DNA from 2 places in the Streptomyces sp. V4I23 genome. Region 1 is predicted to be linked to the other one. Evidence: riboswitches for the same ligand, from Rfam matches in the RefSeq annotation. Region 1 holds a riboswitch; the other holds the start of a gene.
What was found. Region 1 has a riboswitch for cyclic di-AMP ahead of QFZ82_RS21495 (M23 family metallopeptidase). Riboswitches for the same ligand answer to the same signal wherever they lie in the genome.
Positions count from the first base shown of each region.

Region 2: linked by a shared signal. The riboswitch ahead of QFZ82_RS07225 (M23 family metallopeptidase) and the one ahead of QFZ82_RS21495 (M23 family metallopeptidase) in region 1 are both predicted to bind cyclic di-AMP.

Region 1 is NZ_JAUSZW010000004.1:4,218,062-4,232,907, reverse strand. Features, by position in the region: gene QFZ82_RS21520 (asparagine synthase-related protein) at 1-1,184, opposite strand, end outside; gene QFZ82_RS21515 (MFS transporter) at 1,855-3,339, shown strand; gene lhgO (L-2-hydroxyglutarate oxidase) at 3,499-4,752, shown strand; gene trmB (tRNA (guanosine(46)-N7)-methyltransferase TrmB) at 4,900-5,691, shown strand; gene QFZ82_RS21500 (PrsW family intramembrane metalloprotease) at 5,805-7,157, shown strand; gene QFZ82_RS21495 (M23 family metallopeptidase) at 7,281-8,312, opposite strand; cyclic di-AMP (ydaO/yuaA leader) riboswitch at 8,324-8,480, opposite strand; gene QFZ82_RS21490 (PP2C family protein-serine/threonine phosphatase) at 8,777-9,952, opposite strand; tRNA gene QFZ82_RS21485 (tRNA-Met) at 10,211-10,284, opposite strand; gene sigJ (RNA polymerase sigma factor SigJ) at 10,514-11,392, shown strand; gene QFZ82_RS21475 (peptidoglycan recognition family protein) at 11,510-12,508, shown strand; gene QFZ82_RS21465 (type 1 glutamine amidotransferase) at 12,786-13,514, opposite strand; gene QFZ82_RS21460 (hypothetical protein) at 13,525-14,511, opposite strand.
Region 2 is NZ_JAUSZW010000004.1:1,109,220-1,124,065, forward strand. Features, by position in the region: gene QFZ82_RS07200 (sensor histidine kinase KdpD) at 1-1,622, opposite strand, end outside; gene QFZ82_RS07205 (MBL fold metallo-hydrolase) at 1,998-3,245, opposite strand; gene QFZ82_RS07210 (hypothetical protein) at 3,497-3,727, shown strand; gene QFZ82_RS07215 (TetR/AcrR family transcriptional regulator) at 3,803-4,420, shown strand; gene QFZ82_RS07220 (SGNH/GDSL hydrolase family protein) at 4,472-5,263, opposite strand; gene QFZ82_RS07225 (M23 family metallopeptidase) at 5,441-6,340, opposite strand; cyclic di-AMP (ydaO/yuaA leader) riboswitch at 6,345-6,501, opposite strand; gene QFZ82_RS07230 (tyrosine-protein phosphatase) at 7,262-8,074, shown strand; gene QFZ82_RS07235 (DUF6126 family protein) at 8,093-8,266, opposite strand; gene QFZ82_RS07240 (helix-turn-helix domain-containing protein) at 8,281-8,868, opposite strand; gene QFZ82_RS07245 (aspartate aminotransferase family protein) at 8,943-10,337, opposite strand; gene QFZ82_RS07250 (hypothetical protein) at 10,341-10,466, opposite strand; gene hpnH (adenosyl-hopene transferase HpnH) at 10,547-11,566, opposite strand; gene QFZ82_RS07260 (1-hydroxy-2-methyl-2-butenyl 4-diphosphate reductase) at 11,572-12,237, opposite strand; gene shc (squalene--hopene cyclase) at 12,237-14,276, opposite strand; gene QFZ82_RS07270 (polyprenyl synthetase family protein) at 14,410-14,846, opposite strand, start outside.

The sequences.
Region 1 (14,846 bases):
CGGTGCCGTTCGGCCGTCACCAGGGCGGGCGCCGGCTCGTCCGTGAGCGGCCCCGCGTCGAGTCCGGCGTACGGGAGGGACTCCTCCCCTGCCGCGACGACGATGTGATGCAGCCGCGGATTGGCTGCGATGGCGCGGGCGCGTTCCAGCTCCGGTTCGCGGGCCTCGCGTCCGCTGGTGACCAGGTCGTTGAAGGTGACGGCGAGCAGCCGCTCGCCCGCGCCCGTCCCGTGCCCCAGCACGGTGCCGGGCACGCCGGGCAGCCCGGCGGCCAGCAGCGCCAGCGTGCTGGAGGCGCTGCCCCCGGACAGGTCGGCGCCGATGCCGGGAGCGGGCGCCCCTCGCGCGGCGCGGCGTTCGGCGGGCCCCATGCCCGGCACGGGGCCCGGGTCGGGCGGCAGGGTCTCCGGTGCGTGCCGCGGGGCGGTGAGCCTCGCCCGTACGGCATCGACCAGCGCGTCCCGCACCCCGTCGACCGCCTTGGCCGGGTCGATCTGCGGCCCGGCGACGGCCAGGGAGGCCACCGGCTCGTACCCGGTGATCTCCCGTGAGCCCTCCCGCAGGATCAGCGCGTGTCCGGGCGGGATGCGCTTGACCCCCGCGTACGGGGTGGAGTCGCGCAGTGCCTCCGGAGTCTCGGGGCAGGCGAGCAGGGCGGCCAGGTGCCCGATGTCGAGCTGGGCCTCGATCAGGTCGGCGAGCGGGAGCGCGGCGGTGGCGTACGCGGTGCCGCCGGCCCAGGGGGTGTAGAAGACGGGCCGGGCGCCCGCGAGGTCACCCACGACGGTGATGCGGCGCCCGGCCTGGACCACGACCGTGTAGCTGCCGGCCCATGCGGTCAGATGCCTCAGTGCGCCGCCGCGCGCCGCGAACAGCCCGACCCGCAGCTGTTCGTCGCTTGCGGCGCAGCAGCCGAGGACGGCGAGCCGGGTGACCGCGGGCGGGTTCGCGCCCCCGCCGGGGACGGAACGCGCGGGCGGTTCGGCCGTGACGACGCGTACCTCGTCGGGCCGCCAGTCACCGACCGCCCACAGCGGATCGGGGTCTCCCCACAGCAGTTGGGCTCCGACGGGGTGGACGGTGCGGCCGTCGCCGTCGAGATCGTCAAGGCCGTCAAGGGCTCTGTCGGCCCCGGCCATGCCGAAGTGCGCGGCGATACTGCTCCACCCCACCAGCCACCGCATCCCCGCCTCCACGATTCCCGAAGCCGTTCGGGAACATGCTGCCACGAAGGAGGCGCGGGGGATGGGGCTCCGGTAGCGCGCGCAAAAAGTGAACTCGCCTGTGGCATGGGCGATTCAGCGGCCGCCAGGAGGCCGGCCGAGGTGTCGCAGGGGGTCGTCCGGTGATTTCGGGGCCCCTCCGGCACAGACGGCATTCGGCCATTCTCGGCGGGCGTCCCAGGGCCCAACCTCCAGCCCGGGAGGCGGAGTTCGCCTCCCGGACCGGTCCGCCGCCCGCGGGGAATCGAGGCGGCAGTGTCCCCCAGCCCACTGGTTTCCAGTACGCAGTGGGCCGACCCACGCGGTACTCATGGAAGCGCTCCCGAACATCCTCGGCCAGAGCGCACGCACGGGCGCACGACCACACGGCGGGAGCACGGCGGCCGATGGCGTACTCCCGCCCGCACAACAATCCCGCCATACGGCACACCGCCTCTTAACGGTAGGGATGTGGCGAACTACGCTGGGTTTACTGCTGTCCTCGGCAGGAGCGCATATTCCGAAGGGCTCGGCCACCTGCTTTTGCGGCCGGGACCGCCCGGACGCGGGGGTGTGCGAACCGGGAGGACACAGCACGAATGCCGTGCGCCGAAGGCGTCACGGCAGCTGTCTGTGTGTCGAGGGGTGGCGCATGTCCAGGGAGCAACGCGGGCCGAACGAAAAGCTCGGCACCGTTCTCGCCCTCGCGGGAATCAGCAACGCCGGCCTCGCCCGGCGGGTCAACGACCTGGGGGCGCAGCGCGGTCTGACCCTCCGCTACGACAAGACGTCGGTGGCGCGGTGGGTCTCCAAGGGCATGGTGCCGCAGGGCTCCGCGCCCCACCTCATCGCCGCCGCCATCGGGGCCAAGCTGGGCCGGCCGGTGCCGCTGCACGAGATCGGCCTGGCGGACGCGGACCCGGCGCCCGAGGTCGGTCTGGCCTTCCCCCGGGACGTGGGCGAGGCGGTGAAATCGGCCACCGAGCTGTACCGCCTGGACCTCGCGGGCCGGCGGGCGGGCGGCGGGGGCATCTGGCAGTCGCTGGCCGGTTCGTTCGCGGTGAGCGCGTACGCGACTCCCGCCTCGCGCTGGCTGATAACCCCCGCGGACCCGTCGGTCGAGCGGCTCGTCGGCGCCTCCGCGCGTGCCGGACAGGCCGCCCCCGCCGGCGGATCCGCACCGGCCGCCCCCGAAGCGCCGGAGGGCACGGACATCCCTGTGCGCGTCGGCCACAGCGATGTGGCCAAGCTGCGCGAGGCGGCGGAGGACGCGCGACGCTGGGACTCCAAGTACGGCGGCGGGGACTGGCGTTCGTCGATGGTCCCCGAGTGCCTGCGTGTGGACGCGGCCCCGCTGCTCCTCGGTTCGTACTCGGACGAGGTGGGCCGCGCCCTGTTCGGCGCCACCGCCGAGCTGACGCGGCTGGCGGGGTGGATGGCGTTCGACACCGGCCAGCAGGAGGCGGCGCAGCGCTACTACATCCAGGCGCTCCGGCTCGCCCGGGCCGCGGCCGACGTGCCGCTGGGCGGCTACGTGCTCGCCTCGATGTCGCTGCAGGCGACCTACCGGGGCTTCGCCGACGAGGGCGTCGACCTCGCGCAGGCCGCGCTGGAGCGCAATCGCGGCCTCGCCACCGCCCGGACGATGAGCTTCTTCCGGCTGGTGGAGGCGCGTGCGCACGCCAAGGCGAACGACGCCGCGGCGGCCGGCCAGTCTCTGAAGGCCGCCGAGGGCTGGCTGGAACGTTCCCGCGAGGGCGACGCGGACCCGTCGTGGCTCGGCTTCTACTCCTACGACCGCTTCGCCGCCGACGCCGCCGAGTGCTACCGGGACCTGAAGGCACCCCGCCAGGTGCGCCGCTTCACCGAGCAGGCCCTGTCGCGGCCGACGGAGGAATTCGTCCGCTCCCACGGCTTACGCCTGGTCGTCTCGGCGGTGGCCGAGCTGGAGTCGGGGAATCTGGACGCGGCCTGCGCGGCGGGCACGCGCGCGGTGGAGGTCGCGGGCCGGATCTCCTCGGCGCGCACCACCGAGTACGTACGGGACCTGCTGCACCGCCTCGAGCCGTACGGCGACGAGCCCCGGGTGATGGAGCTGCGGGAGAGGGCCCGCCCGCTGCTGGCGGCGCCGGCATAGACGGCCGGCCCTCGGGCGACGGCAGCGTCCGCGACGGGTCGGGACGGCGGACGGTCCGGCCGGAACGGATGTGAGCATGATGACGCGCGCCCCTCGGTCCACGCTGGTTTAAGCGCATTGTCGGCGGGCCAGTGCACTATCGGGGTGGGAGGTGACGCGGTGACGGCGTCCGGGCGGAGCTTCGACTGCGACGTGCTGGTGGTGGGCGGCGGGATCGTCGGCCTGTCGGCGGCGTATGCCCTCACGCGTTCGGCGCCCGGGACCCGGGTGACGGTCCTGGAGAAGGAGCAGGGGCCTGCCCGCCACCAGACCGGGCGCAACAGCGGCGTGATCCACAGCGGCATCTACTACCGGCCCGGCTCCCTGAAGGCCCGATTCGCGGTGCGCGGCGCGGCCGAGATGGTCAAGTTCTGCGCGGAGTACGGCATCGACCACCAGGTCACGGGAAAGCTGATCGTCGCCACGGAGCGCGAGGAGCTGCCGCGGCTGCACGCCCTCGTCCAGCGCGGCCGGGAGAACGGCATCCCCGTGCGCGAGCTGGGCCCCGCGCAGATCGCCGAGTACGAGCCCGAGGTGCGCGGCCTCGCCGCGATCCACGTCGGCACCACCGGCGTGTGCGACTACGGCGCGGTCGCGGCGCAGCTCGCGCGGGCGTCCGACGCCGACGTGCGGTACGGCGAGGAGGTCACCGCCGTCGACCGCCGGCCGTGGGGCGTCGCGGTGCGCACGGCTTCGGGGACGGTGGTGCGCGCGCGGGCCCTGGTGAACTGCGCGGGGCTGCACTGCGACCGGGTGGCGAGGCTCGCGGGCGACGACCCGCGGATGCGGATCGTCCCCTTCCGTGGGGAGTACTACGAGCTGACCCGCCCCGGCCTCGTCCGCGGCCTGGTCTATCCGGTGCCGGACCCGGCGTTCCCGTTCCTCGGGGTGCATCTGACCCGCGGTATCGACGGCGGCGTCCACGTCGGTCCCAACGCGGTCCCGGCTCTGGCTCGCGAGGGCTACACCTGGTCGGCCGTGCGTCCCCTGGAGCTCGCGGAGACCCTGCGGTGGCCGGGGTCCTGGCAGATCGCCCGCCGGCACTGGCGTTACGGCGCGGGCGAGCTGCACCGCTCCCTGTCCAAGCACGCCTTCACGCAGGCGGTGCGCCGGCTGCTCCCGGCCGTGACCGAGGACGACCTGCGCCCCGCCCCGGCCGGAGTCCGTGCCCAGGCGGTGCTGCGGGACGGGACACTGGCCGACGACTTCCTGATCCGCGAGGCGCCGCGGACGGTCCACGTGCTGAACGCCCCCTCTCCGGCGGCTACGGCGTCCCTGCCGATCGGCCGCGAGGTGGCCCGCCGGGCGCTCGAGGCCCTGAAGGAGGACCGGGTCCACCCCACGGGCGCGCCGGAGCGGGCTCCCGGGCGCTGACGCGGCAGGTCGGGACGGGCGAGCCTCGAGCGCCGACGCGGCAGCGCAGAGCCGGGCGGCTCCCGAGCTCGGACGCGGCAGGGCGGGACGGGCCCCGAGCCCCGACGCGGCAGGGCCCCGTGCCCGGCCTCGTAGAATCGAGGCATTGTGTCTGAGTCTCGAAACACCACCCCCGACACCCCGCGCCCGGTGATCCGCGCCAAGGGCGAGCCGCGTTTCCCCGGCGGGCCCGCCGCCGATCCGGCCGGGTCTCATCATGAGCGGCGCATCCGCAGCTTCCAGCCGCGCCGCAGCCGGGTGACCGCCGGGCAGGGCGACGCGCTGCAACGGCTGTGGCCGGTGTGGGGGCTCGACATCGACGGGCACCGGGTGCTCGACCTCGACGAGATGTTCGGCGGGCTGCCGGTCGTCCTGGAGATCGGGTTCGGGATGGGCGAGGCCACCGCGCAGATGGCCGCCGACGATCCGGACACCGGCATCCTCGCCGTCGACGTGCACACGCCCGGCCAGGGCAACCTGCTCGGCCTCGCCGAGCGGAACGGCCTGACCAACGTGCGGGTCGCCAACGGCGACGCCATCATCCTGCTGCGCGAGATGCTGCCGCCCCGTTCGCTCGACGGCCTGCGCGTCTACTTCCCGGACCCCTGGCCCAAGAAGCGCCACCACAAGCGGCGGCTGATCCAGCCGGAGTTCCTGACGCTGGCCGCCCAGCGGCTCCGGCCCGGTGCCGTCCTGCACTGCGCGACCGACTGGGAGCCGTACGCCGAGCAGATGCTCGACGTCCTGACCGCGCACCCGGACTTCGAGAACACCGTCCCGGAAAGCGGCTACGCCCCGCGTCCCGCCTTCCGTCCGCTGACCCGCTTCGAGGGCCAGGGTCTGGACAAGGGACACAAGGTCCACGACCTGTTGTTCCGCCGGGTGCTGCCGGAGGCGTGACGGCGCGGACCCTCGCCGACCGGCCGTGACCGATGCGGCGTGGACGCGGTGACGTACCGCGCACCGTCGCCGCACCGTCGCCAGTTGTCAGTGCCCCTCGTTAGGGTCGACAGGTGTCCCAGTCGTCCGCGCAGCACACGATGGCGAGCCGCCCGCCGCATCCGGTGGTGCCCCCATGCCGGCAGGAGCAGGGCGGCGGGCCGGTCGGCGGCGTGCCGCAGAGCACCGCGCGGCGCCGCCGGATGCGTGCCGCCCGCCTGTGGCGCAGCCGTGCCGTCCGGGCGGGTGTGCTGATCACGCTGCTCGCGCTGTGCGGACTGGTGATCCTCGCGCTCGTGCGGGAACAGACCGGCACCCAGGGCTTCCTGGTCGGCCTCGGCCTCGCGACGCTGCCGGTGCCGCTGCTGCTGGCGGCGTTCCGCTGGCTGGACCGGGTCGAGCCGGGCCCCTGGCGGAATCTGCTGTTCGCCTTCGCCTGGGGCGCGTTCGCCGCCGCCCTGATCGCGATCCTCGCGAACACCTTCGCGACCCGCTGGATCGCCACCGCCACCGCCGATCCCGCTTCCGCCGACACCCTGGGCGCGACGGTCATAGCGCCGGTCGTCGAGGAGAGCGCCAAAGCGGCGTCGGTCCTGCTCCTCTTCCTCTTCCGAAGGCGGGACTTCACCGGCCTCGTGGACGGGGTCGTGGTCGCGGGCGTGACGGCGACCGGCTTCGCCTTCACCGAGAACATCCTGTACCTCGGAAACGCCTACGGCGAGGACCAGACGTTCGGCACCTCGGGCCTGGCCTCGGTCACCGCGGCGACGTTCTTCGTGCGGATCGTGATGTCGCCGTTCGCGCACCCGTTGTTCACGGTGCTCACCGGCATCGGTTTCGGCCTCGCCGCACTCGCCGCGCGCCGCCACCGAATACGGCGCATCGCGCTGCCCCTGCTCGGCCTTGCCCTCGCGATGGGCATGCACGCCCTGTGGAACGGCTCGGCGTCGCTGTTCGGCCCGTGGGGTTTCTACGGGGTGTACGCGGCGTTCATGGTGCCCGCCTTCGGGCTGCTGACCTGGCTGACCATATGGACCCGGCAGCGCGAGCTGCGCACGATATCGACCGAGTTGCCGGCGTACGCGGCGGCGGGCTGGCTGGCGGCCGCGGAGCCGCAGGCGCTGTCCTCGATGCGCGCCCGCACCATGGCGCGCGACTACGCGCGGCGGACGTACGGACCGGCCGCGGGACACGCGGTCTCCGAGTACGAGGCGTTCGCGACGTCGCTCGCCTCTCTCCGCCACCGGGCCCACCGCGGCGCGGCGGGCCCGGACTTCGCGGAGCGCGAGCGGGAGCTGCTGCACCACCTGTGGCGGCGCAGGGACGTGGCCGCGCCCTCGCTCGTGTACGCGGCGCGGGCGACGGGCCGGGTCGCCGTACCGCCACCGCACCGCGACTACGGCGGCTACAACCCGTACCGCCGCTGACCTCGCGATGCTCGGGGCCGCGCCGGCGCGCGGCCCCGAGGACGCACGCCACGGAAAGAGCCCGGACACAAGAACGCGCGGCACGGAGACTCCGTACCGCGCGCCTTCGGCCGCTGCCGTCGATCAGATCGTGAGGCCCTTGTCCCGCAGCCAGGCCATCGGGTCGAGGCCGGAGCCGCCCGGGGTGTGCACCTCCATGTGCAGGTGCGGTCCGGTGACGTTGCCGGTCGCGCCGACGCGGCCGATGGTCTCGCCGGTGGCGACCTGCTGGCCCGCGCTCGCGGTCATCGACGACAGGTGGGCGTACCAGACCTCGGTGCCGTCCTCCAGCTCCAGCACGATGCGGTAGCCGTACGAACCGGACCAGCCGGCCGACTTGATCGTGCCGCCGTGCACCGCCTTGACCGGGGTGCCCGTGGGAGCGGCGAAGTCCAGACCGGTGTGCTGACCGGAGGACCACATGGAGCCGGACTCGCCGTACGTGGAAGTGATCGTGTACGAGGAGGTGGGCAGGGCGTAGCTCGCGGCGAGCTTGGCGAGGCGCTCCGCCTCTTCCTTGGCCCGCGCGGCCTCCTCGGCCTTCCGCTTCTCCTCGGCAGCCAGGGCCTCGGCCTTGCTCTGCTGCTCCGCGGCCGCGGCGGCGGCCTGCTCGGCGGCCAGCTTCTCGGCGGCGGCCTTCGCCTCGGCGTCCGCCTCGGCGCGCTGCTGCTCGGCCTGCTGGAGGATGCGGGCGCGCAGGGCCTCGCCCGCGCCGGCCGTCCCGTTGTCGGCGACGGTGGTCGTCGCGGTGAGCGGGGCCGCGTTCGCCTCGGAGCCCTCGGAGTCGGCGTCGTCGGAGATGAGGGAGCCCACGCCCGGAAGGGACTTGGCGTCGGGGAGGTTGTCCGCGATCGAGTCGGGGAGGGAGATGGAGACCGCAGGCTTGTCCTGGGCGGTCGCTATGCCACCGGCGCCGACCGCGGCGATGACGCCGACGCCGAGGACGGTGGAGCTGCGGGCGAGCCCGCCGCGCTGCTTGACGACGCGGTGCCGACCACGCAGCGGACGGACGGATTCCTCGGTGGGATTCCATTCCTCCCACGTCCGCTCCGCGGCGTCGCCGCCGAAGTGAGCGGGCGCGAACGGGGCCTCGGGGGCAGGCATGTTGGACGCCACGAAGGCGTACTCCTTTCCTTCCTTCTCGCCTACCGGGTTAGCTGACGGGTTCGGAGCAGGAAGGTCTCCTACGGGCATCCTCGGCCGCGGACTGAGCGGCAAATGTTGCCCGATTCACCCCAATTGGTGGTTCCCCGGTTCCCTTGCGGGATTCGGCGCGTGCGCACGGTGCCGCCTCTTGCGACGACTGGGACGACCGCGCTGCGTTATCGAACGTTAATAGAAGCCGGGGCCCGATTCCAAGCTGTTCCGAGTGATCGTTAACGACCGTGGCCGGGACTTACCAGGACAGAAGCAGGCGGAATCGGGCGACTTGATCACCCTTCAGATCGATGTCCCCTTCTGACGTTGCGTCAAATGTTATGCACAGTGGCACCTTGCGACTACGCACCGTACGGATGCGCCGTACGCCTTCGCCGTCCCTGTGTGCTGCGCCCCTCAGTCCGGCCGGCCGCGCCCGCGGCTCAGCCGCCCGCCGTCGGCGTGCCGCGCCCCCGCGCCGGGCGGGCGCCGGCCGCACCACGCACCGCGCGCCGCCCAGGCGTCCGGGACGCGCCGTCCGCGGAGACGACCGGCACCGTCCGCCGCCGTTCCGGCTGCCCCGCCCCCGGCCGGCCGACCGCCAGGAGCGCCATGTCGTCCGTGGACGCCCCGCCCGTGTACCGGCGCACGTCGTCGACCAGCGCGTCGAGCAGTGCCTCGGGACCGGGGAAGACGCTGCCCCGGAGCCGTTCCCCCGGGTCGTAGAAGACGCCTCGGGCGTCACGCGCCTCGGACAGGCCGTCCGTGTACAGCAGCAGCGTCGAACCGGCGGGCAGCGGATACTCCTCGGCACGGTCCGGCCACATGGCCAGGTCGCCCATGCCCAAGGGCAGCGCGGCCTCGGACGGCTCCAGCACGTCCAGTCCGCCGTCGGCGTGCAGCACCATCGGGTCGGGATGCCCGCGGTTCACCAGCCGTACGGTCCCGTGCCCCGCACCGTCGCTGGGCGGGATCTCGCCGAGGACGGCGGTGGTGAACCCCTCGATGGCGTCCAGCCCCTCCCGCCGCATGCCCTCACGCGTCAGCGCCCGCTCCAGCCGCCGCGCCACGCCCTCGAGCGAGGTCTCCTGCTCGGCCGCCTCCCGGAACGCCCCGATCAGCACGGCGACGGCCGCCACCGCCTCCATTCCCTTGCCGCGCACGTCCCCCACGATCAGCCGCACCCCGTGCGGGGTGTCCTGCACCGCGAAGAGGTCGCCGCCGATGAACGCGTCCGCCTGCGCCGCCTCGTACCGCGCCGCGATGTGCAGACCGGCGATCCGGTCCGCGGGCGTGGGCAGCACGGCGCGCTGCGCGGCCTCGGCGATCACTCGCGCCGAGGCGAGCCGCGCGCTGCTGCGCGTCACGACCCCGTTGATCAACAGCGCGAGGGCCGCCACGGTGAGCACCGTGCTCGTCTCGGTGACGGCGGTGATCTGGTCGATGGTGGCGTTGTAGGCGTGCAGGCCTGTCGTGGCCACGACGGCGGCGATACCGGTCAGAAGCGTCACGACCCAGGTGACGATCGGCGCAGCGATGAGCGGGGCCGCGGCGAAGAGCGGCACCGCGGTGAAACGGGCCGGCGTCAGCAGGTCGAAGACGACGCCGCCGGCGATCATCGCGGCAGGCAGGAGACGGACGAACCACGGCGCGACGTACCTGCTGCCCTGTTCTCGCCCCACAGGTGTTCTCCCTGCCGCTCCGCCCACGGCCACGGAGCGGTGGCCGCGCACTTCCCATGCTGCGCGCCCCTGGAGCGCGCGGCGACTTGCCACGTCCGGCCGCACAGAAACCGAGGTCACGGGTGCCGGAAACGACGCCGGAAACGACGGCGGCCCGGCAATCGAGATGATCGATTGCCGGGCCGCCGTCTTCAGTAGCGGGGACAGGATTTGAACCTGCGACCTCTGGGTTATGAGCCCAGCGAGCTACCGAGCTGCTCCACCCCGCGTCGGTGAACACCACCTTACGCCATCCGGAGCAAGATCCACTCCATTTACGGGTCCGGCTCGCCGATCCGGCCTCATAGGCAGCCCTCCGGCCACATTTTCGGCCTCTGCGGCCGCATTTTCGGCCTCGCCCTGGCGTATCCGGCCTGGTGGCGAGGTGTCCGTCACATCCGCACCGTGCGCTCCGTCAATGCTGTGACAGGGCGGACGACAACGGATACGGGGCGGACGATGAACGAGCACGACTTCCTGGCACAGCGCTTCGAGGAGCACCGCTCGCACCTGCGGGCGGTCGCGTACCGGATGCTCGGCTCGCTGACCGAGGCCGACGACGCCGTCCAGGAGGCCTGGCTGCGACTGAGCCGCTCCGACTCCGAACGCGTCGAGAACCTGGGCGGCTGGCTGACCACCGTGGTCGGCCGGGTCTGCCTGGACATGCTCCGCACCCGTGCGTCACGGCGGGAGGAGCCGATGGAGACCCGTCTGCCCGAGCCGATCGTCACCGGAGCGGACGCGCTCGACCCGGAGCACGAGGTCCTGCTCGCCGACTCGGTCGGCCTGGCGCTGCTGGTCGTGCTGGAAACGCTGGCCCCGGCGGAACGGCTCGCCTTCGTGCTGCACGACATGTTCGCGGTGCCGTTCGACGCGATCGCTCCCGTCGTGGGCCGTACCCCGGCGGCCGCGCGCCAGCTCGCGAGCCGGGCCCGCCGCAGGGTGCAGGGGGCGGCCCCGGTCCCGGACGCCGACCTCGGCCGGCAGCGCGAGGCCGTCGAAGCCTTCCTCACGGCGGCGCGGGGCGGCGACTTCGAGGCCCTCGTCGCGGTCCTCGACCCGGACGTGGTGGCCCGCTCCGACGGAGGCGCGCTGCGTCCGGGCGCGCTCGTCCGCGGCGCCGAGGCGGTCGCGGGCCAGGCGATCACCTTCGCCCGCCTCGCCGAGGTGGCCCGCCCGTGCCTGGTCAACGGGGCGGCGGGCGTGGTCGCGGCGACGGACGGTGTGCCGGTGTCGGTGATGGCGTTCACGGTGAGCGGCGGCCGGATCGTCGAGATCAACATCCTGACGGACCCGGAACGGCTGAGGGCGCTGGACCTGACCGTGCCGGAGGCGTGAGGACCGGCGTCGGCGACGCGGCTCCAACCAGGGTGGGCGGTACGGCCGTTGGGTATCCCAGCATTGATCGCCGATCGTTGCGCGACCACACGGTGACGCACACCGAGAGGAGACCCGATGGCCGAACCGCTGTCCGCCGACCAGTTGCTCACCGCCTTGCGGAACGAGGGGCTGCGCGTGGTGGAGTACCGCGACTGGCGCACCCACAACCGCAATCATGTGGGCCCGTGGGCCCCGGTGCACGGCGTGATGATCCACCACACCGTCACCTCCGGCACCGAGTCCTCGGTGGAGCTCTGCTACAACGGCCACTCCCAGCTGCCCGGACCGCTGTGCCACGGCGTCATCGCCAAGGACGGCGTGGTCTACCTGGTCGGCAACGGCCGGGCGAACCACGCGGGCCTGGGCGACGACGACGTCCTGCGCGCCGTGATCGAGGAGAGGGCGCTGCCTCCCGACGACGAGGCGAACACCGACGGCAACCGCCACTTCTACGGCTTCGAGTGCATCAACCTCGGTGACGGCAAGGACCCGTGGCCCGCCGCCCAGCTCGAAGCGATCGAGAAGGCGGCCGCCGCGATCTGCCGCGCCCACGGCTGGAACCACCGCAGCGTGATCGGCCACCTCGAGTGGCAGCCGGGGAAGGTCGATCCGCGCGGGTTCACGATGGCGTCCCTGCGCGAGCGCATCGCCGACCGTCTCGCATCCGCCCCGCCGTCCGAGGAGGACGACATGCCCGACAACTGGAATCTCGCCTCCGCCACCGACACGACGCTGCCCCCCGGCGACTGGACGACCGTCCCGGTGGGATCGGCGGACCTGCTCACGTCCGCCGTGCGCTACACCGGCGCGATGCACCTGACCCTGACGGCCCCCGCGGGCGGGACTCTCCAGGGCCGCTTCTACCACCTGCGCCCCGACGGCTCGCGCTGGACCGGCCCGATCATCGAGCGCCTGACCACCACGGGCTCGAGCTTCCTGGACTTCCCTCACGCCGGCTCCGTCGCCGCGGACGAGAAAGTACGCTTCGAGGCCGTCTACTTCCCGGCCTCGGCGACGGACGCGACACCGGCCGTCATCACGTCGGCGCACGTGCGCGGCCTGTCCTGGACGTGACACGTCTCCGTCACCCCGCCGGGGGCCCTGCTCACGTTGGAATCACGGCATGGCTCCCCGGCCGGGGACCGGTCTGCACGGCAGGACCGTTCCCTGCGCGCGGCCGCGGCCGCCTCGGCGTCGTCGGGCACGTCCAGGAGGCGGGCGTTGTTGCTGAGCAGGGCGCGGGCGTGCCCCTCGGTCTTCCGGGATGGCGAGGTGGTCGAGCGTATTGGAGGGCAGCCGGCCGAGGCAGCACCCCGCCGGAGCCGCGGTGAGGCACCGCCCTTGACTGCTGTCAGCCGTGCTGGAGAACGCGGTGCACGAGCCGGTCGAACAAAGCGGTGCTCCACGAGGATTCGTAACGGTCCACGGAGTCCAGGGCTGCCCGGAAGTCGCCGTGGTAGGTCTCGATGGTGCGGCGGTGGTGCAGGACGATACGGCGCACATCGGCGGGCCCGAACTCGGGATGGAACTGAAGCCCCAAGATGCGGGGGCCGTACCGGTAGCCCTGGACGGGTGAGTGGCCGTTGTCCGCGATCACCTGGGCGTTGCCCTCCAGCAGCGGTACGGGGTCGAGTTCCTCGTAATGGAACGCCGGGACGACCAGTTGTTCGCCGTCTTCACTCCGCTCGTCCTCCCGCCAGCGGATCTCGGTGAGGCCAACCTCGATCCGCCTGGCTGACCGGACTGATCCGCGCCCCGGCCAGAGTGCTTCGGCGATCATCTGGGAACCAAGACAGACACCTACCACCGCATGCTCTTCGCGCTGTGCGGCTTCGATCAGGGAACGGGTGACGGCCAGCCCCCCGGCCATCCATCCCGAACGGTCGTTCACAGAAGTCGAACCGCCGGAGAGAACATGCAGGCGCCCGCTGGGCACATCGTTGGTGGTGGCGGTGGTCAGATCACGTCGCAGGACGCGCAGGCCCTGCCCGGTCAGCCGCTCCACGAGCCGGTCACCGTAGTCCAGTCCCTCGGCCGCCAGGCCGTCGGCCACCCATACCACTGCATCGGCCTCGGTCATCACTGCCCTTTCACCCGAAGAAGCGGTCGTAGAGCGACACCGCGGCTTGGGCGGTCGCCACCCCTGACAGGACGGTCAGGACCGCCACCACGAGGTTCACCCTGCGGATCCGGCGCGCCTGGTCCTCGGCCAACCGTAAGTCAACCGTCTGCCGGACCGTCGAAAGAAGATCTGCGGCCCGACTCTGGAGGTTGCCCGCCTCCCAGGCCCTCAACACGGCATCGCGCGTTCTCAGCGCATGATGGTCGTAGCTGAACGTCGGTGTGACCAGCGCCTGGTACTCCGAACGCAGCCGGTGTTCAAGCTGTGAGAGCCAGCGCGTGTCGGCGCTGTGTCTCGGGTTGCGCAGCACGTCGTCGGCCGCCGTGGCGGTGCGGGCCAGCCGGATGTAGGACACGTCCAGGATGAGGAGCAGCAGCGTGAACTTCTCGGCTGCGGCCTTCGGGGCGGGCGTCGCCAGCAGGTTGTAGGCGTAACCCGCGAAGAGGAATTCGTCGCGCCAGGGCGAGTGGGAGGCGAGCGGCATGGGTGAGTCGGGATAGATCAGCGTCCGCATGCCGTCGGCGAGGCGGGACCTGCCGGGCTCGGGGTGGTCGGTGCTCCCCGCATAGGTGAGGTTGAAGTACGGGATGGCGACCGTTTCACCGGCCCCGCAGCGGCGCAGTAGTCGCTGTGCGGGCGGCAGCAGCATGGACCTCAACTCGGCTGCGAGGGGCTCGCGTCCCTCGCGACCGAGACCGGCGAGTGTCGACTCCCGGTGCCGCGGTTCCCACCCCCCGGGAAGGTGGAGCGTCACGGCGATGGAGCCGTACCCGTCGGGGAAGACCATGCCTGTGACATCGACCGTGTCCAGCAGCGACTGGCCGGCCCGGGCGGCGAGCAGGTCCTTGAGGCGGCGCTGGAGTTCGCCCTTCCACTCGTCACTGCCGACGAAGGTGGTGAGCAGGTCCACGGTCGGCTGCCCGTAGGTGAGCGACCCCTGGAGCAAGGGGCTCAACGAAACCGGCCTTCGCAGAAGAAAGCCGGCCCCGTCGAGGTCGTCGCCGGACGGGAGGGTGCAGGCCTCCTTCGGCTCCAGCGGGTTCCCTTCCGCGTAGAAAGGCGCCGTGAAGGTGATGCAGGCGTCTCCCGTCAAGTCAACTGGGCGGTTTTCCGGGGAGGTTGGGACGGCCATGCGCCCATACTGCCCGATGGCGTCAACTGAAGGTGATCCCGGAGCCCTGGTCGAGGCTGCGTGTGGCCGCCGCATGGAGCGGTGCGGCGGCTGAAGCCTCGCAGCCAAGCTGCTCTCCTGGCACGTGCCCCACAGGCAGGCGCAGTACGAGTACGGAC
Region 2 (14,846 bases), 3.1 Mb from region 1:
CGCACCGCGTGGGGGCGCAGCGGGTCGACGTCGGTCTGCCGGGGGTCCGCGACCGGTTCCTGGTGGGACGGGGTGTGGCCGTAACCGGGCTGGGCGGCGGCCGGGTGGGGTCGCTCGCCGTGCTCGCCGCGTACGGGGAGGGGTTCGAGCCGGTCCGAGACCCGGACCGGCTCGCGCTGGGCGGGCATCGGCTGCGGCTGTGTCCGGGGCTGCGGGTGCGGTTCGGACGGGAACCGTGTCAGCGGATGCGGATCGGCCGGCGGTTGGGCGTCGGTCCCGGCGGGCTGCGGCCGAGGGATCGCCGGGGACTGCGGGAGCTGGGGCGGTGAGGTGGCCGCGATGCGGGGCCCGGTGGAGGTCTGCTCCCCCTCGTTCTGCGCGAGTCCGCCCGGTTCGGCGCCGAGCAGGCCCTGCGGCAGGACGAGGACGGCCTGCACCCCGCCGTAGATGTTGGACTGCAGCCGTACGGCGATGCCGTGCCGGCGGGCCAGCGCGGAGACCACGAACAGGCCAATCCGCCCGTCCTGCAGCAGGTGCGCGACGTTGACCTGGTCGGGGTCGGTGAGCAGGGCGTTCATCTTGTCCTGTTCCCCGAGGGGCATGCCGAGGCCTCGGTCCTCCACCTCGACGGCGAGCCCGGCCGTGACGCGCTGGGCACGCAGCAGGACCTGGGTGTGCGGCGCGGAGAACAGGGTGGCGTTCTCGACGAGTTCGGCGAGGAGGTGGATCACGTCGGCGACCGCGTGCCCGCGCAGCGTGCCGTCGACCGGCGGTACCAGCTTGACCCGCGGGTACTGCTCGACCTCGGCGATCGCGGACCGGAGCACCTCGGTCATGGTGACCGGGTTCGACCACTGGCGGCGGGAGATGGCGCCGCCGAGGACGGCCAGGTTCTCGGCGTGCCGGCGGATGCGGGTCGCGAGGTGGTCGACGTGGAACAGGCCCTTGAGCAGCTCGGGGTCCTCGACCTCGTTCTCCAGCTCGTCGAGCAGCTGGATCTCGCGGTGGACGAGCGACTGGAGCCGCCGGGCGAGGTTGACGAAGACCTCGACCTTCTGCTCGTTGCCGACGCTGCTGGAGAGCCGGGACGCCTGGACGACCGCCGCGACGGCGGCGTCGTGCGAGCGGGCCAACTCGTGTGCCAGCAGGTCGAATTCGTCCGCCCCGGGCGCCGGGGGCGCGGGGTCGCGGCGGGGCGGGGGGCCTTCGCCACGGCGAAGTCCGTCGACGACGGTGCGCAGTTCGGCCTGTCCGCGCGCGGTGGTGCGGCGCAGTGTGGAGGCGCGGTCGAGCAGGGACTTGGCCGTGCGGTCGGCGCCCACGGCGGCCGCTGCCACGGCCGTCACGGCGAGTGCGGCCATGCCCAGGAGTACGGCCCACAGGGCGAGGGTCGGTTCGGGGGACGCGACACGCAGGGTGAACAGCACGGCTGCCGCGCCGCTGAGGGCGGCGGCTACCGTGGGCAGGACTGCGGAGCGCAGGAGTTGGGGTCTTATGCGGGTTTCCGGCGGCGTCGAGGTCCGCGACCGCCCCGGCGAGGACAGGGTGCGGGCGCCTGGCCGGCCGTGACGCCCGCCCTCTCGGCGGTCGGACCGCGCGGCGGGTGCGCGTAGTTGAGACATCAGCGTCCTTGGTACGTGGGGCCCCAGGAATCGGCGTACTGCGGTTGGGCGACGTCGGTGCGCGGCGGGCCGAGGGCACACGAAGGGGAGCCCACCGTGGGTCACCGGCCACACACGGTAGTCGCGGAGCAGTCGCGTACGGCGGGCAGTTGGGAAACTTCCCCGCCGTGCGTCCCGCTCTGGTATGAGGGCTCGTACGCCAGCCCGAAAACACGGGTCGACCCCGCTGCCGCGGGGCGGCAGCGGGGTCGACAGTGATGATCATGGCTGGATCCGGCCGTTCCGATCCGGCCGCCGCAGGGTGCGGCCGACGGATGCGGTGCTGCGCGGGCCCGCTCCGGCTCCGGCTCCCGCTCCGGCTCCATGCGATTCGCGTCAGCGGGAGGACGCGGCCTCCGGGGTGCCGCCCGGGTCCTTGCCGGCCGCGGGAGGCGCCTGCGGGGCCGTGACGGCCGATGCCGTGACCGCGGCGGCGTCCGTCGCCGCGGTCCAGCCTCCGGCCGGAGTGGCCGCCACCGTGCGCCACCACAGCGCGGACGGCACGTTCGCCGCGGTCGGCTCGAAGGGCTCACCCGGGCGGGGCAGCGCGACGGCGGCTCCGGCGCCGGCCGCGGCCGTGACGGTGCCCTCGGCGGGCTCGGCCCACGGGTGCGGCGCCAGGTTGAACGTGCCCCAGTGGATCGGCAGCATCACACCGGACGGCGTACCGCCCTGGAGGTCCAGGTGGGCCCGCATGCCCTCGGCCGGTGTCATGTGGATGTCGGGCCAGTACTCGGAGTAGGCACCGATCTGGATCATGGTCGCGTCGAACGGTCCGTGCTCCGCCCCGATGTCCGCGAAGCCGGGGAAGTATCCCGTGTCGCCGCTGTGGTAGATCCGGTGCTCGGGGCCCGCCACCACCCAGGAGGCCCAGAGGGTGTGCTGCTGGTTGCGCAGTCCGCGCCCGCAGAAGTGGCGAGCCGGTGTGGCGGTCAGCCGGATGCCGTGGACCTCGGCCGACTCGTTCCAGTCGAGCTCGCGCAGCCGGTCCGGGGACACGCCCCAGCGCTCCAGGTGGGCGCCCACGCCGAGCGGGACCGCGAACACGGTGTCCGTGCCGGCGAGTGCCCTGATGGTGGGCAGGTCGAGGTGGTCGTAGTGGTCGTGGGAGATCACCACGACGTCGAGGGTGCCGAGAGCGGCGAGCGGCGCGGGCACGGGATGCAGCCGCTTGGGCCCGGCGAAGGGGAAGGGGGAGCAGCGCTCGCCCCAGACGGGGTCGAAGAGGATCCGGCGGCCGTCTATCTCCGCCAGGACGCTGGAGTGGCCCATCCAGGTCAGCCGCAGCCCGGAGGGAGGCGGCTCGGCGAGATCGGCGACGGTGGCGGGGTGCACGGGCACATGACCGACCGGGGTCCGGCGGGCCCGCGCCTCCTTCTCGAAGTAGATCTTGGCGAATTCGACCATGGAACCGCCGGAGGGCCTGGTGCGCGCGCCCACCGGGTTGCGGAAGGAGCCGTCGGCGAAGTTCGGAGAGTGGCGGATTCTCGCCATCCGCTCCCCGGCCGGGTCGGCTCCGAAGGCGGCCGGCCTGAGTGAACGCAGCCGGGCTCTCAGCGAGTGGGGGGAACCAGCGCCGGTCACGACACCTCCTGATGATCGGGGGCTTCTTCATTATGTGCGGGCACGCACGTCACGCCGGGTGTCCTGCGCTGCGTCCGATCCGTCATGACGGGCAACGCGCACCCCGGCGCCGGTGTTCCTGGCCCCTCCCCAGCTGGTGCATGGACTTCGGCCACTGGGAGAACCGGACGCGCGGGATGGACGCGCGCAAGGTGCAGGACGTCCCCGTGTGGCGGGACAGCGACGTCTAATCCCCGCGGGAGCGGGATGTCATGGAGTACGCCGAGGCGATGACCGCGAATCCCCTGGAGGTGACCGACGAGCTGACCGGGCGCCTGCTCACGGCGCTGGGCGAGGAGGCGTTCGTGGAGCTGACGGCGATGGTGGCGGTGGAGAACCTGCGTTCGCGCATCAATGCGGCACTCGGCCTGACCAGCCAGGGTTTCAAGGACCACTGCGAGATCCCGGCCGCCGCACGGTCCGCCACCGGAACGGCGGCCTGAGCCCGGACCGCCGGATCCCCTTCCGCCTCGGCAGGAAGGGGATCCCGCCCAAGATCGGCTGTGTAGGGTGACGCCGTGGCCAGGATTCGGTTGAACGTGTCGGAGCGGCGTGAGGAACTGCTGAACGCGGCTGTCGAGCAGATCGAGCAGCGGGGCGTGGCGGCCGTGCGGATCGCCGATGTCGCCTCGTCCCTCGGCGTCTCCAGCGCCCTGGTGCTCTACCACTTCTCGTCCAAGGAACAGCTGGTCGCCGCGGCGTTCACGCATGCCGCCGACGCCGACCTGGCCCACCTGCGCAAAATCCTCGGGCGGCGCACCTCCGCGCTGCGCCGGCTGCGGACGGCCGTCCGCTGGTACGCCCCGACCGGCCAGGCCAAGGGCTGGCGGCTGTGGATCGACGCCTGGGCCGCCTCCCTGCGCGATCCGACCCTGCGCGAGGTCGCCCGCGCCCTCGACCAGCAGTGGAAGGCGGCGCTGGCCGAGGTGATCGCGGAGGGCGCGGAGGCCGGGGAGTTCCCGTGCGAGGACCCGGCGGCCGCGGCCTGGCGTCTGACGGCGTTCCTCGACGGGCTCGCCGTGCAGATGACGTCGTACGCGGGGTCGCTGACCCGTGCGGCGATGCTGCAGTGGACGGACGAGGCGCTGGCCCGCGAGCTGGGAGTGGACCGCGAGGCGCTCACGGCGTCCCGCTAGCCGGGGCGTCGGCGCCCGGGGCGCGTGCCCCGGGCACCGTGCCGCCTCGGCTCAGAGCGGCAGGAGGTCCGGGCGCTTGGCCGCCACATGGTCGCCGGAGCTCTCGCCCCGCAGTCGCCGGCCGATCCACGGCACCAGGTACTCGCGCGCCCACTGGATGTCGTCGCGCCGCACCTCGAAGGCACCGCGCGGCGGGAGCGGCGGCCAGGGCTGGTCCGGGTCGGCGGGCACGTCGAGACCGAGCACCTGGGCGGCGCGCAGGGCGACGCGGGTGTGGCCCTCGGGTGACAGGTGCAGCCGGTCCGCGTCCCACGCACGCCGGTCCTGAACGGACTTGAGCGACCACAGGTCGAGGACGGGGCAGTCGTGGCGGTCGGCGATGGCCCGCACGTGCGCGGTGTACGTGGCGATCTTTCCGCGCAGATGACGCAGGACCGGCACGTCCCGGGTGTCGAAGCCGGTGGTCACCATGACCGTGCCGACCGAGCTCTTGAGGTCGGCGACGGCCCGCTCGAGCCGCTCGGCCACGTCGTCCGGGTCGCTGCCCGGCCGGATGATGTCGTTGCCTCCCGCGCAGAACGTCACCAGGTCGGGGGCGAGTTCCTTGGCCCTCGGGACCTGCTCGTCGACGATCTGGTCGAGGAGGCGGCCGCGTACGGCGAGGTTGGCGTACCGGAAGGTGTGCTCCGGCGTCAGGTCGGCGAGCAGCACCGCGAACCGGTCCGCCCAGCCGACGTACGTCCCGTCGGGACCGGGGTCTCCCACGCCCTCGGTGAAGCTGTCACCGATCGCCGCGTACGACCCGAATGCACCCGTGTTCTCTGTTCTCGAATCGTCTGCCACGGGAGCACATCTTTCCTTTACGGATGTGACCTACGCGACCGTAAGGAGGGGTTGACGAGAGGTGATCTATGCCACCTGTCAAGTTTCCGTCAAGCCGGAATACGCGGAATCCCCCGCTCCGCCGCCGGACGGAACGAGGGATGCGCGGCCGGCGGCCCAACGGGCCGCCGGTGTACGTCAGATGGAGACGCCGTGCTGGCGCAGGTAGGCCAGCGGGTCGATGTCCGATCCGTACGACGGGCTGGTACGGATCTCGAAGTGCAGGTGCGGACCGGTGGAGTTGCCGGTGGAACCGGACAGACCGATCTGCTCGCCGCCCGCAACGCTCTGACCGCTGGAGACGGACAGGGACGAGAGGTGGGCGTACTGCGAGTACGTGCCGTCGCCGTGCTGGATGACGACCTCGTTGCCGTACGAGCCGCTCCAGCCGGCCGAGACGACGGTGCCCGGACCGACGGACTTCACGCTCGTGCCGCTGCCGGCGATGAAGTCGACGCCGGTGTGGTAGCCACTGGACCACATGGCACCGGACGCGCGGTACGGCGTGGAGACACCGCCGCCGACGGGGGCGGTCCAGCCGGAGGACGCCGGGGCGGCCTTCTCGGCGGGGGCCTTTGCGGCGGGAGCCGCGGCGGCGGGGGCCGCGGCCCGCGAGGCGTCGCGCGAGGACCGGGACGTGGACTCGGAGCGCGGCTCCGGGTCCTTCTTCGCCTTCGACTTCGCGTTGATGGTCAGTTCAAGACCCGGGTGGATCAGCGCCGGGTCCGCACCGATGGCACGGCGGTTGTCGTTGTAGAGCTTCTTCCAGCCGCCGCGGACGTTCTGCTCGTCGGCGATCTTGGCAAGGTAGTCGCCGGCGACGACGGTGTACGTCTTCGGGGCCTTCGCCGCGGCCGGAGCGGCCGCGGCGACCGAGGCCGGAGCGGCCTCCTGGGGAGCGGCGGCGGGGGTCGCGGCGTTGGCGCCGGTTGCGCCGAGCAGCGGCAGGGCTATGGCGGCGCTGCCCGTACCGGCGGCGACGAGGCCGCGAGTGAGGGGGTTGACCTTGGGACGGCGGTGCTTACCCTTTCCGGGCATGGCGCATTCCTCTCCGGCGCCTGCGAGGTGAGCTGTCGGGTTCGGGCTGGAGATGCCCGTTCGCGCTGGTTGCGCGAATTAACCCCGAGCCGTCCGAATTCTCCGGATACGGCGTACTACCTGGGTCCCCCGCTCCTGCCACGCGTGGGTGGGTTCGAAGTCCGGTCGGCGGCAGGATTAGGCGGTCCGTCCGGATTGAGCGTGACCGTAGGCGAGTCCACCGGGCGGAACAAGCCGCGAATTTCCCCCGGCTTTCCCGGTCGCGATTTCCGGGCCGCCCCACTCGTCACCCTCCGTGGACGAGTGACAGTCAATTCCCTTGCTGACCACGGAATTGAGTGGGGGAAAGCAGGCACGTTCCGTCACGAATATGATCCTGCTCACGAGCCGTGCCCCATCTACCCCACAGACGGGGCACGTTATCCGCAAAGGCTCAATTCGGACAGAAGACACAAATAATCGCCTAAGCGTGCACTTGCACACCAAGCGCCGTCCGCAACGCCCGACTTCGTCCCCTGTCGCCGCGCGGCCGGTGACGGAGCCCCTCACCGCCCGCTTCCGGTCACCCTGAATTCAGCCAAGCCGCATCCCGGAGAAACACCACGCGAATGACAGCAGGCCCCTTTCACGCAAAGGGAATCGGGCCGGGCCGCCACACTCACCGGTTTTCGATCACGGCGCCTGCCATTCACGCGGAGCCCGGGTGCGTCGTGCGCGGATGCGTCGTGCGCGGATGCGTCATGCGCGGGTGCGCCCGCGGGCCCCGGCCCTCATGACGGTGCCGGGGCGGCCGGTTCCGCCACGCCCGCGGACGCGGAACGCATCACGACCGACATGATTGCCCGATGAACCTGTGCCGTATCGTCGGATCCCGCCATCGTCGGCGACCGGCGCCGACGGCCGTCGCCTGAAGGAGTCCACGTGACGCAGCAGCTGCCGCAGGCCCCGTCGACCGAACCCCGGCTGGCCGGAGTGCGAAACTTCCGGGACGTGGGCGGACTGCCGACCGTGGACGGCGGGCGCGTGCGGCACGGCAGGCTCTACCGCAGCGGGCACCTCGCGCACGCCACCGAGGACGACGCCGCCTTCCTCGCGTCCCTCGGGCTGCACACGATCTTCGACTTCCGCAATGCGGCGGACCAGCGGCTGGAAGGCCCGGACGTCGAGCTCCCGGGCGTGCGGAACGTGAATCTCCCGCTGAGCGACCCGGCCGACGGCGCGGAGTTCTGGAAGATGGTCCGGGACGGCAACCTCGACCAGCTGAAGTCGATCCTGGACGACGGCAAGGGCGCCGCCCGGATGATCGCCTCCTACCGGATGATCGTCAAGGAGCGGACCGCCGAGCACAGCCGCGTCCTGCACGCACTGGCCGAGGACAGCGTCCCGGCGCTGATGCACTGCGCGGCCGGCAAGGACCGCGCCGGCCTGTCGATCGCGGTGACCCTGCTCGCCGTCGGCGTGGAGCGCGAGGCGATCGAGGCGGACTACCTGAAGTCGAACGACCCGCACCGCCGCTACAAGATCAAGCGCGGCGACGACTCCCCCGAGGCCATGTCGGCGCAGGTCATGGAGCTGCTGAGCCCGCTGTTCGACGCCCGCGCCACCTATCTGTCCGCCGCGTTCGAGACGATCGACGAGACGTGGGGCGGCACCGAGCAGTACCTCTCGAAGGGGCTCGGGCTCTCCGCGACGACCCGTGAGCGGCTGCGCGAACGGCTCGTCGAGGAGGGCTGAGCCCGGGGTCAGGGCCCCCTACTGGTTCTGACCGCCCACGAGGAACAGCAGGTAGAGGAACGCGGCGACGAGGTGCCCCGCCACGAGGTAGGCGAACAGCCGGATGACCAGGCCGCGCGGGAAGCGGTCCTCACGCCTGTTCTCGGGCGTGTCCGGCAGGGGCTTGTCCAGGGGGTCCCATGTGGGCGTCATCACAACCTCCGGGGTCAGACGTGCGGGTGCGGATCGGGACTCTGCAGCAGGGTGTGCATGAAGAGCAGCTCCGCGCCCTCGGGCGTGGCGGCCGCGATGCGGTGCGGCGTGAGCGAGTCGAAATGCGCGCTGTCCCCGGGCGCCAGCTCGTGGACGGCGTCCCCGAGGCCGAGACGGAGCCGTCCACCGAGGACGTACAGCCACTCCTCGCCGGGATGCACCCTGATCAGATCGCCCTGGGCTCCGTACGGGACGACCACCCGCAGGGCCTGCATGGCCCGGCCGGGAGCGCCGACCTGGTGGTACGTCCAGCCGTCGGCGGACGCCGGTTCCCGGCGGCCGGCCCGGATGACCGGCTCGCGCTCGGGCGGAAGCTCGCCGAGGACCTCGGCGACCGTCGTACCGTAGATCCTGGCAAGGGCGAGAAGCATCGGCAGCGAGGGCTGCCGGTTCCCGGTCTCGAGCCGGGACAGATGGGCCGGGGACAGCCCGGCGCGCTGGGCGGCGGCCTCGAGGGTCAGCCCGCGCCGACGGCGCAGCTCGCGCAGCCGCGGCGCGACGTGATGGATCCCCTCCCCCGTCGGTGCGGCGGAAGTGGTCATGCGACCATTGCGCCAGGCTCTTGCCCATGAGGCAAGTTTCTTGCCTCTCAGGCAAAGGGCCACCGGGGGTGCGCTCAGCGGTTGGCCACGGCCTGCTTGACCAGTGTCCTGCCGAAGTCCCACATCAGGGCGCCGCCGTTGTGGGCGTCGTCCATGACAGCCGTGAACGCCGCCACGAACCGGTCCACCTCGCGCGCGCCGATGATCAGCGGCGGGATCAGCTTGATCACTTCCATGTGGTCGCCGGAGACCTGAGTGAGGATCCGGTGCCGCTGCAGCAGCGGGACCACGACCATCTGCGCGAACAGTCCCTTCCGGGCCGCCTGCAGCATGGCCCACCGGCTGCGCAGCCGCATCGACTCCGGGCGCCCGAACTCGATCCCGATCATCAGGCCGCGGCCGCGGACCTCCCGCATCAGCTCGTAGCGGTCCACGAGCGCCGCCAGCCGCGCCCGCAGCAGCTCGCCCGTCACCCGGGCGTTCGCCACGACCTGCTCGTCCTCCAGCACCGACAGGACGGCGAGGCCCGCGGCCATCGCCTGGGCGTTGCATCCGAAGCTGGCGGAGTGCGCCAGCACTCGGTCCATGGACGAGTAGACCTTCTTGAAGATCCAGTCCTTGGCGAGCGTCGCCCCCACGGGGATGTAGCCGCCGGACAGGGCCTTGGCGAGGCAGATCATGTCGGGCTCGACGCCCGCCTCGTACTGGAAGGCGTAGAAGTCGCCGGTGCGCCCGATGCCCGTCTGCACCTCGTCGGCGATCAGCAGCGCCTTGTGCCGGTGCAGCAGCTCCTGTGCGGCCCGCAGGAATCCCGGCGGGCTCGGCAGCACCCCCTTGCCCTGGATGGGCTCGACGATCAGACCAGCGACGTCGCCGCTCCGCAACTCGCGCTCCAGGGCGTCCAGATCACCGAGCTCGATCGCCGAGTCGGGCAGCAGCGGCTCGAAGCCCTGCCGGAATCCGGGCTCGCCGTTGACCGAGAGGGCCCCCGTGGTCAGCCCGTGGAAGGCGTGCGTGCAGTAGAGCATCCGCGGCCGGCCGGTGGCGTACCGGGCGAACTTCAGCGCCGTCTCCACCGCCTCCGTTCCGCTGTTGCCGAAGAACACGCGGTCCAGGTGCGGGGTGTGGGCGAGCAGCTTCTCCGCCAGCAGGCCCGGCAGCGGAGCGCAGTCGAAGCGGGTGAGGTCCGGCAGTGAGGCGTCGAGCACATCGTGCAGGGCCTTGCGTACGACCGGATGGTGACGCCCGAGGCCCATGACGCCGAACCCGGCGAGCATGTCCAGGTACTCGTGTCCGTCGGCGTCCCAGAAATACGCGCCCTCGGCCCGCTCGTAGATCTTGTCGAAGCCGATGGTGTGCAGCATGCGCGGAAGCTGGTGGTTGAGGTGACGGGCGTGCAGCTCGTAGCGTTCGGCCCCGCGCCTGGCCAGCAGTGTCGCCAGGTCGAAGCCCTCGGACGCCTCGGTCATCACTCAGTTCTCCTTGCCTGGGCCCTCGGCAGGCCGGCCCTGGGCTGCCATGGCGGGCGCCGGACCGAGGTCGGGCCCGGTGAGCGCCGTGAGGTCCCGAGGCCCCCGGATGTGTTCGCGGATCGACATGTCTGCCCCCTTCACATGCTGGACGGCTCCGGGCCGCGGCGGGCCGGTCCGGCGGACCGCCGCTCGCCGCCGCCGTGGGATCACCGGCTGCCGCTGACCGTCTCGCGGGCGGCGCGCAGGGATTCCTTGAGCGAACCCATGGTGGCGAGCACGGCGGTCGGTTCGTAGCCGCAGTGCGCCATGCAGTTGGCGCAGCGCGGATCCTTGCCCCGTCCGTACTTGCTCCAGTCGGTGTCCTCGATGAGCTCGCGGTAGGTGGGGACGTAACCGTCGCTCATCAGGTAGCAGGGGCGCTGCCAGCCGAACAGCGAGTAGTTGGGGATGGCCCAGGCCGTGCAGGGGAAGTCGGCCTTGCCTTCGAGGAAGTCGAGGAAGAGCGGGGAGTGGTTGAGCCGCCAGCGCCGCCGGTTGCCGCCGGCGAACGCCTTCCTGAACAGCTCACGCGTCTGCTCGACACCGAGGAAGTGCTCCTGGTCGGGCGCCTTCTCGTAGGCGTACGCGGGCGAGATCATCATCTCGTCGACCTCGAGGTCGTCGTTGAGGTAGTTCAGGACCTCGATGACGGTCTGAGGGGTGTCGGTGTTGAAGAAGGTCGAGTTGGTGGTGACACGGAAGCCGCGGCGCTTGGCTTCCTTGATCGCCTCCACCGCCTCGTCGAACACCCCCTCCTTGGCGACCGACTCGTCGTGCCGCTCGCGCAGTCCGTCGATGTGCACGGCGAAGGCGAAGAAGGGTGACGGTTCGAAGTTCTCGATCTTCTTGCGCAGCAGCAGCGCGTTCGTGCAGAGAAAGACGTACTTCTTCCGGGACACCAACTGGCGGACGATCTCGCCGATCTGAGGATGCATCAGCGGTTCGCCGCCGGCGATGGAGACCATCGGGGCCCCGGACTCCAGCACCGCCCCGACCGCCTGCGCCACCGGCATCCGCTGCTTGAGCACGCCGGCGGGATGCTGGATCTTGCCGCACCCTTCGCACGCGAGATTGCAGGCGAACAGTGGTTCGAGTTCAACAATGAGGGGGAACTTCTCACGCCGGCGGAGCTTCTGTTCGAAGAGATACGTCCCGACCCTGATGGTCTGGCGGAGCGGCATGGCCATCTGGCTCACCTCCTGGGGAGCAGCAAAGAACGGTGCCATTCGTAGAAAGCAGGAAGGACGGCACGAAGAACGCGGAAAGCCGATATTCCACCGCGTACCGTGCCGATTCGGACCAGTTCGTGCTCCGGAGCATCCACGACCACCCGGACGGCCGCAACCGGGCGGGGGCCGGCGCGCAGCGCGCTGCTCAGCGTGGCCGCGGACTCCATGTCGACGGCGATCGCCCCGGTGGCCTCCAGCCGGGCGCGCTCGCTGCCCCGCACCACATGGTCGACGCCCGTCAGCAGGCCGCCGTGCACGGTGCGTCCCGGTACGGCCCTGGCCACCGCCTGGCGCAGCAGTCCGGCAGCCGTGCACGCGGTGGTGACCTCGTCGACGCGGGTCTCGTCCGCGACGACGAGGTCACCGGGGTGCATGCCCGGGGCCAGCCCCGCGCAGAAGCCGGAGGCGACGACGGCGGCCTCGCGCAGTGGGCTGCTCGCGCAGGCGGCGAGCACGGCCCGTTCGGCGTTGACCGGACCCATTCCGGTACGCAGCACCGTGACGTCCCCGGGCCCTCCGTCCGCGTCCAGGGCGCGGACGCCGCTGCGCAGGGCGGCCTTCTCGATACCGAGCGCGCAGGCGATCAGCAGCCGTGCGGCGGAGCCGGCCGGCTCCGGGGGACGGGCCATCATCCCCCCTTGCGGGTGTGCGCGCGGGCGGCGGGGGGTTCGCCGTGCACGAAGCGGCCCAGCGCGGTGAGCGGGAAGACCTGCCGGTACAGGTGGTAGTTGATGGAGAAGTCCCAGGGGAAGCCGGTCCCGGTGAACTGCGGCTCGTCCCAGGAGCCGTCCGCGCGCTGGGTGCGGGCGAGCCAGGCGACGCCCCGCCGGGCGGCCTTGCCGTCCTGCTCCCCCGCCGCGATCAGGGCCAGCAGCGCCCAGGCCGTCTGGGAGGCGGTGGAGGGCCCGTGCCCGATCCACTTCTCCTCGCGGTAGGAGCGCAGGTCCTCGCCCCAGCCGCCGTCGTCGTTCTGCACCGACTCCAGCCAGGCGACCGCCCGGCGCACGGCCGGGTGGGACCCGGGCAGTCCGGCCGCGGTGAGCGCGGGAACCACGGACCCCGTCCCGTAGAGGTAGTTGACGCCCCAGCGGCCGAACCAGGCGCCGTTCGGCTCCTGTTCGGCGAGCAGCCACTCGATCGCCCGGCGGGTCCGCGGGTGGCCCGCCTTGCCCTCGTACGCCAGCATCTCCACGACGTGCGCGGTGACGTCCGCCGACGGCGGGTCGACCACCTCGCCGAAGTCGCAGAACGGCAGCCGGTTGGGGAACGCGCTGGTGTTGTCCGCGTCGAACGCGCCCCAGGCGCCGTTCCCCGACTGCATGCCGAGGCTCCAGCGGACGCCGCGCTCGACGGCCGCGTCCAGACGCTCCGGGTCGGAGTGCCTGACCCTGCGCAGGGCCAGGATGACCTCGGCGGTGTCGTCGATGTCGGGGTAGTTGTCGTTGTGGAACTCGAACGCCCAGCCGCCCGGCGTCAGTCCGGGCCTGCGCACGGACCAGTCCCCGGGACGTACGACCTGCTCGCTGAGCATCCAGTCGGCGGCCCTGACCAGCGCCGGGTGGTCGGCGGGCAGGCCCGCGTCGGCCAGCGCGATGGTGGCGAGGCAGGTGTCCCAGACCGGCGACTGGCACGCCTCGATCATGCGGACGGGCAGTCCGTCCTGCTCGTACCAGACGGCGAACCGGTCCAGCGACTCCAGGCCGGCCCGCATCACGGGGTGTTCCAGGTCGTAGCCGAGCAGGTGCAGCGCGATCACGGAGTACACGGCGGGGGGCTGGATGCCGCCCCAGCAGCCGTCGTTCTCCTGGCGCTCGATGATCCAGCGGGCCGCGCTGTTCATGGCGGTACGGCGCAGACGGCGTGGGGCGACCTTGTGGTACAGGTGCAGGGCCTTGTCGGCGCGCTGGAAGAACCCGTCCCAACTCCTCGCGGGGGCAAGCGCTTGGGGCGGGCAGGGGTTGTCCGGATCGGTGTGCAGCTCCGCCAGCGGGAAAGGCGCCGGACGCACGGGCCGCTTGGCGGACACGACCGTGAGCGGGACGATCGTCTGCCGCGCCCACTGGCCGAAGTCGTAGATGTTCAGCGGGAACCATGGGGGCAGGAACATCAGTTCCGGCGGGAGCTCGGGCAGGTCCTCCCACTTCCACCAGCCGAACAGGGCGAGCCAGATCCGGGTGAAGACGCGGCTCGCGGCGATGCCGCCCCGCGAGCGGATCCACGCCGCCGCGCGCAGCATGTGCGGGTCGTCGGGCCGGTCCCCGGCGAGCCGCAGGGCGACGTACGCCTCGATGGTGGTGGACAGTTCACCGGGGCCGCCGTAGAACGTCGCCCAGGTGCCGTCCTCGCGCTGCTGCCCGCGCACGAATCGGGCGGAGGCCTCGGTGGTCCGCTCGTCCTGGATGCCGAGGAACTGCCGCAGCAGCAGATCCTCCGCGTCCATCGTCACATTGGTCTCGAGGTCGCCCTTCCACCAGCCCTGGGCGTCCTGGCGTCGGAGCAGATGGTCGACCGCCCGTTCCACCGCTTTCCCGGCGGCCTCGCGGACGTCCGCGGGGGCCTTCGGCCCCGTGGCCGTCGTGGCTGTGCCGGGTGCGGGGGCGGTCGTGTTGCCGGCAGCGGCACCCGAGGCCCGCAGGGGCCCGTTGCCTCCGTCGGTCGTCGCTGTCATGGCTTCCCCTTCGTTGCAGTGGTCCTCTGCTGTGCTGGGGTCTCCGTCGGCCGGTGACGCTCGGGGTCACCGGCCGGCGACGCGATTCATATGGCGCGGCTGACGCTCCGCCTCGTGCTGCGTGTGATGGTGATCATCTCTTCCGTACGACGACGAAGTCCGCGAGCGCCACGAGCTGCGCGCGGATCCGTTCCGGCATGTCGACGCCGTCGAGGGCCTCGATCGCGACGGCGTGCTGGCGGCGGGCCTCCTGGGAGGTCCACTCGCGGCCGCCCGCCTCCTCGATCAGGGCGGCCCTGGCGGCGAACTCCTCCTCGGAGAAGCTGTCGAAGTCGTTGCTCTTGGCGTCGGCCGCGAGCAGCGCGCCGAGGCGCTCGGAGGCCGGGCCGCCGGCGGCGAGCGCGGCGACGACCGGCAGGGACTTCTTGCGCTGGCGCAGGTCGCTCCACGTCTGCTTGCCGGTGGCGACGGGGTCGCCCCAGATGCCGAGCAGGTCGTCGACGGCCTGGAAGGCCAGCCCGAGGTGGTAGCCGTACGCCTCCAGGGTGTCGGCGGTACGGTCGTCGGCGC